2 linked regions of the Prosthecobacter dejongeii genome follow. The main gene of each other region encodes a partner of the protein of the gene in region 2 in a complex. Links are inferred from orthologs where the notes say so. Each region holds a gene or a part of one and is shown on either strand. Other genes may lie near its edges.

Region 1 (3,033 bases), on a different replicon or contig from region 2:
AAGCCACCGTCTATCGACTGCTCATGAAGCTGGAGGAACGCACCCTCATCCGTCGGTTAGGCCTGCATGATCGCGCGGCCTATTACACGATGATTCTTCCTGGTGAGCATAATGATTACTTGATCTGCAATGACTGCGGCAGAATCGAAAAACTGGATATTTCCTGCCCAGTTCAGGCGCTGGAAAAGCAAATCGCTAAAAAATCCGGCTTCAAAAAGCTTTACCATGAACTGGAGTTCTTCGGTCAGTGCCCAGATTGCGCCCAATAAAAGGCTTCTGAGACAGTTTTCGGCGGATCAAAGCCATCTCGAACAGAGGTGGCTTTGTTGTAATCGGGCAGGGAAGGGGAGAGCAATGAGTCCGCCTAACCTAATTTTAGTGTCAATAACTCAGAGCTTCTGGCCATTGTCATCTTGGCCACGAAAACCTGAATATTGGGTGTTTCTTGCATGTCTACATTTGGCGGGTGCGGCTGGAATGCCCATTTTACAGGGATTGGGGAAGGGAATAACAAAAAGCACTTCAAGACTCAGTGAATCCATAAGAACTGTGGAAGTGGCGCATTTGTTAAGTTATCCTAGACAATTACTTGTGAAAAACTTCACAAAGACATGAAAAAGATCTTGCACAAAAGAGGATCTAACCCAAAGTGCCCGCTCCCCGGCCCAAGCACTCCCCGTGAGTGCTGGCTAATGATTCACGAGAGTGAGTCTTTGCTATCGGAGCAGTGAACCGGAAAAACACTGTGCTAAACCCTCTTGAGGGTGGTTGCACTGTCTTCTTCTGATTCCATGCCCTCTGCGGCCATCAAGGAACGGAATATTTTTCAGACCATGCCCACCATCAATCAACTCGTCAGACACGGCCGCAAAGATAAAGCGGTGAAGTCGAAGTCGCCTGCGCTTGAAAGCTGCCCGCAGCGTCGCGGCGTTTGCCTTCAGGTCATGACCCGCACGCCTAAAAAGCCAAACTCGGCTTTGCGTAAGGTTGCCAAAGTTCGCCTGACGAACGGCTTCGAAGTTATCGCTTACATCGGTGGTGAAGGCCACAACCTCCAGGAACACAGCATCGTGCTGGTTCGCGGTGGTCGTGTGAAGGATTTGCCGGGTGTTCGTTATCACATTGTTCGCGGTACTCTGGACTGCTTGGGTGTGGACAAGCGCCGTCGTGGCCGTTCCAAGTATGGTGCTAAGCGTCCGAAGAAGGGTGCTGCTGCTGCCGCTCCTGCCAAAGGCAAGAAGTAAGCCTTCGTTGAATTTACCCCTCCTTTAAGCCCACCTCGTCCCCTTACCCGTTATGGCCCGCAGAAAACGCGTTTACGACAAGCCTGTTCACAAAGACTCTCGCTATGATAGCGAGCTTGTGGCTCACCTCATTGCCCGCGTCATGCAGAGCGGCAAAAAGTCTCTCGCTGAGCGCATTGTATATGCAGCCATCGAGCAGCTGAATGAGAAAACCGATTCCATTGATCCTTTGGATCTTTTCAATCGTGCGATCGAAAACGCTAAGCCTAAGGTTGAGGTAAAAGCTCGCCGCGTGGGTGGTGCTACTTACCAGGTTCCTCTGGAAGTGAATCAGTCTCGCTCTGAGTCTCTGGCCATGCGCTGGATTGTTGGTTATGCTCGTGGTCGCAAGGGTGTCCCAATGCACCGTGCGCTGGCAAATGAGCTCAAGGAAGCCTCCACTGGGCAGGGTTCCGCAGTCCGTAAGCGTGACGACGTTCATAAGCAGGCTCAGGCCAACCGCGCGTTCGCTCACTTCCGCTTCTAATCGCGGTTATTCCCATCACGCTGCTCGCTCACACCACACTTCTTCTGTCACATGTCGAATCCTAACTCCCCCAGCCGCGAATATCCTCTGGAGCGCACCCGTAACATCGGGATCTGTGCTCACATTGACGCGGGCAAGACCACTCTGACTGAGCGTATCCTGTTTTACACAGGGATGATTCACAGAATTGGTGAAGTTCATGATGGCGCTGCTACCACCGACTGGATGGAGCAGGAAAAAGAGCGTGGCATCACCATCACTTCCGCCGCTGTAACAGCTCGCTGGAAACAGCTTAAAGAAGAGGGTATCTTCAAGCTGCGTGAGAATGAAGACATGCGTGTCAACATCATTGACACCCCAGGGCACGTGGATTTCACCGCCGAAGTCGAGCGCTCTCTTCGTGTTCTGGATGGTGCAATTTTCGTTCTATGCGGTGTGGCAGGTGTGCAGCCGCAGTCCGAGACAGTCTATCGTCAGGCTGAAAAATACAGCGTTCCTCGTATCGCTTTCGTTAATAAGATGGACCGCACGGGTGCCAACTTTGAAAACGTTGTCAAAGATGTCCGTGAAAAACTGGGGGCCAATGCCTGGCCAATCCTGATTCCGATTGGTGCTGAAGATAATTTGTCTGGCCAGATTGACGTGGTGAACCAGAAAGCCATCATTTACAATGATGATGACCGTTTCGGTTCTACTTACAAAGTTCGTGACCTTGAAGGCGCTGAAATTGCCAAAGCAAAAGAAGCCTACGAAGGTCTGTTGGATCAAGTTTGCAGCCACGATGAAGAAATTGGCATGATGTTCCTCGAAGAACAGCCGATTTCCATTCAGCAGCTCAAAGAAGGCCTTCGCCGTTGCGTGATTGCCAACAAGATCATCCCAATGGCGGGTGGTTCGGCATTCAAGAACAAAGGTGTTCAGTATTTGATCGATGCTGTCATCGACTACCTTCCGGGACCTCTCGACATTGAGCCTCAGAAAGGCCATGTCATTGACGAGCCTGAAAATGAAATCGAGGCGATCCCGGATGACAATGGTAAGTTCATTGCTCTTGGCTTTAAACTTTGGTCTGACAAGTTCGGTCGTTTGGTTTTCTTCCGCGTTTACTCCGGCTGTGTCCGTAAAGGTGACACTATCTACAACCCACGTACCCGTAAGTCTGAGCGCGTTGGCCGTTTGATTCAGATTCAGGCCAGCGTCCACAAGGACATTGATTGCTGTTACTCCGGTGATATCGCTGCTCTCGTTGGTGTGAAAGATGTG
Region 2 (2,964 bases):
GAGAATAAGGGCAAGCAGGCCGGATGCAAGCGGCGGTGCATGGGTGAGAGGAAAGCGGTGCCAGAAAAGGCAGGCCAAAAGCGAGAAAACTCAGCGTAAATCGCGCTCAGTGGGTTCTTTGCTCAGAAAAAGAGCCAAAACAAGTCCTGCCAGAGTCCACTCAATCACGTAATCGGCCATGCCTACGATGACCTCACGCACGGGCAGCTCAAACCAAATGTGCTGTGGGAAGATACACACCAGCCCAGCAAAGAGGCCCGCCGCACCACAAAAAGCCAGCCGTCCAGGAAAAGACAACACCGTTTGATGCAGCAACGCGCCCAAGATAAGCGCGGCCAAAAATGAACGACCCAAGCTCCAGCCGAGGCTACTGTTCATATCCCAGTCATGGCGGCCGGGGCGCAGAATGGCATACAGGTAAGGGCCCTCGCTTTTAGCCTTTTCATGGGCTTCGTTCAGGGACTTTTGCTCCGCTGGGTCTGCGTAGGAGACGGCTTTTCGGGGAAAGGGCAGCGTGTAAATGCCTGTGCCGTGCGTGGCATTCGCCTTGAGAACTTCAGCCACAGCAGCCTCATCACGGAAATCATGCAGGCTCTGCTGATGCCAACCCATGAGCATCCAGGAGACATAACCCCAGGCAAAAGATACCAGGGCGGCCAGGAGAGAAGCGGAGAGGAGTTTCATGTGCCCAGGATGCAACTCAGGGACAACTCTGACAACCGAGGATTCTGCCACAGCATGGGCTGCCCCAAAAAAACTCGCCCAACGGGAGAACCGTTGGGCGAGTGTGAGAGGAAACAAGACCTCTTAAAACAACGGGTAGTTAGGCCGCTGCGGGGGAGTGGGTATCGCAGTGTTCAGCTTCAGGCTCGGTTTCTTCGATCTGAGCATTGTCCTTGAGGAACTGCAGAGCGCTTTCTAGCAGAAGATCATCGCGCATGCGCTCGATCATGCCATTTTTCTGAGCTTCAGCCATGAACTTCTTCACGGGCTTCTTCTGGCGGGCAGCCATGTTCGCCAGCGCGTAAGTGAGCTGCTCATCCGTGATGCTGAGACCTTCCTTCTTAGCCACCTGTTCCAGGATGAAGCTGACCTTCACACTCTGCTTGGCCTGGTTGGTGGCGTTGCTCAGGATCTCATCCTGCTGCTTCACCAACTCATCTTGGGAAATGCCCTGCTGCATGGCGCGCATGGCGATGTCGTTCGTGCGGCGCTGAGCCTCACGATTGACGATGTCCTGAGGTACGTCGAACTCCACCTTTTCAAAGATGTGTGCGATGACCTGATTGCTCTTAGCAGTCTCACGGGCCTGCTCGCGGCGACGGCGCACGGCTTCCTTCACTTCACCACGGAGGGTTTCTTCGGTCATGTCACCCCCACCGATTTTTTGAATGAACTCGGCGTCTAGAGCAGGCACCACTTTGTCCTTCACGCCTTTGCAGGTCACAGCCAGGTCCAGCGTCTTGCCGCGAAGGCCTTCGAAAGCGAAGTCCTCTGGAAGCGCCAGGGAAAGTGTGCGCTGCTCATCTTTCGAGATGCCCACCAAGCCTGCGTAGAAGCCAGGGAGGAAGTCTTCTTCAGCGTCCAGAAGGAACCAGTTTTCTTCGATCTGCTTGAGATGCTCTGGCGCATCAGGCAGCACTTCGGCCAGAGGCTTGCCTTCCAGGCTGCCCGTGAAACCCAGCACGACAGCATCACCCAGGGCCGCAGGACGCTCCACATCGGCAAAGGTGGCATAACGCTCACGCAGGTGCAGGATGTCGTGGTCCACGTCGGCATCGGTTACTTCGATGCGGGCCAGCTTCACCGGAATGCCTTTGTACTCGGGCAGCTCAATCTTTGGAGCCAGGCTCATTTCAGCGCTGAAGCTGAAGCTCTGATCCGTCTCGTGGAGGATCTTGTCGGTGACGGAAAGGATATTGATGACTTCCAGGCCTTCATTTTTGATGGCGGTGCGCAGGCCGTCATTGATGAGCTGCTTTTCCAACTCACTGCGGATGTCATCACCGAAACGCTTTTGCACGGCAGCAGCCGGGGCCTTACCTGGACGGAAGCCGGGCAGGCGCACCTGGGTGGCAAAGTAGGCGGTGATGGCGGAGCGCTGCTTGGCGACTTCTTCGGCCGGCACACGGATGTGAGCGATAGCGCGGCAGTTTGGCTGGTGTTCGACGTTGATGTTCATGGCTTGAAAAGGCGGCTTAAAAGATCCCTCCCACAACCAGAGAACAAGGCACCTGGGCCGGAGGGGCAAGCAGGCTAGAACATTTTCCCCTTTTGACAACCCTGGAACGCATCTTGTTAGAAGCCCCCCTCGAACAGACCCAATTTCGCAGGAGGCTCCCGTATGCGCCCGGAAGGGCTTTTTCGCCTCACGGCCCCCGCCGCCGGGCCACCAGAATGCTGGTGGTGGAGCGGTTGAACAGGTAGCCAAAGCCAAAATCCACCGGATGTACCCGGTGCTGGCCATTTCGGTAGGCCGCCATCAAATCTGGCTGCTGCTGACCGAAAATACCCAAGGTTCCCTGGTAATTGCCATACAGATCTACCGTCAAACCCGCCTGCACTAGGTCCTGATAAGGCACCCCAGAGGGGTCCTGCACCAGACCTGGGGTGCTACGCAGCAAGTAACTGCGGATGTTTGAAAAATCGCTCCCATGCATGAGGTAGGAGGCGCTTTTGACGAGGGCCGGAGGGGTGCCCTGCTTGGCCACAAAGGTGAGGAAGGCACCTCCTAGACGGGTAGTGCCGTTGGAAAGATCTTGGCGGAAGTAAAACAGCCGCTTCAGCCCGCCCATGCCTTGACGGAAGCGAATCATCAACCCCGGTGCTGCCCCTCCCGTCACAGCCGCCAGCACGGGCGTACCCGAGCCATCGAGCTGCACAATGTCCACACTCTCCACCGTGGCCCCTGTGCGTGCTAAGAAGGCGAGCAACACGGGCAGTGTCCCACGAAAGCGTGTGGAC

What was found. The genes of interacting proteins can lie anywhere in the genome.
Region 1: the proteins of tig (region 2) and rpsG are in contact, whole or in part, in a crystal structure (PDB 3GTY), measured with the Thermotoga maritima proteins. The link is inferred for Prosthecobacter dejongeii from one-to-one orthologs. Residues at the interface, in WP_004081061.1 of Thermotoga maritima: Glu122, Val124, Val129, Leu130, Tyr133, Glu188, Gly259, Ile262, Tyr263, Glu266, Ser270, Glu273, Gln274, Glu277, Arg308, Gln311, Ile312, Ser315, Tyr316, Glu325, Arg329, Arg336, Leu363, Phe366, Trp367, Arg373, Leu377, Arg381, Leu384, Glu387; in WP_004081843.1 of Thermotoga maritima: Lys34, Lys52, Lys55, Glu59, Arg62, Gln63, Glu66, Asn67, Lys69, Val71, Arg95, Ala109, Lys110, Lys111, Gly112, Arg113, Pro114, Glu117, Glu121, Ile124, Ala125, Tyr127, Asn128, Asn129, Thr130, Gly131, Lys135, Asp139, Arg142, Met143.

What each region holds. Positions count from the first base shown.
Region 1 is NZ_JACHIF010000011.1:80,971-84,003, reverse strand. Bases 69-3,033 are described here. They hold rpsG (30S ribosomal protein S7), read left to right. Parts: upstream 69-1,296; coding sequence 1,297-1,770; downstream 1,771-3,033. Other genes in these bases: fusA (elongation factor G), read left to right, coding at 1,822-3,033; rpsL (30S ribosomal protein S12), read left to right, coding at 834-1,244; HNQ64_RS20895 (Fur family transcriptional regulator), read left to right, coding at 69-269. Also shown: more of HNQ64_RS20895, read left to right, coding at 1-68.
Region 2 is NZ_JACHIF010000005.1:265,951-268,914, reverse strand. The notes cover bases 4-2,899. They hold tig (trigger factor), read right to left. Parts: upstream 2,183-2,899; coding sequence 824-2,182; downstream 4-823. Other genes in these bases: HNQ64_RS13725 (hypothetical protein), read right to left, coding at 2,370-2,899; HNQ64_RS13735 (hypothetical protein), read right to left, coding at 91-684. In the rest of the region: more of HNQ64_RS13725, read right to left, coding at 2,900-2,964. UniProt on the Bacillus subtilis protein: Involved in protein export. Acts as a chaperone by maintaining the newly synthesized protein in an open conformation. Functions as a peptidyl-prolyl cis-trans isomerase.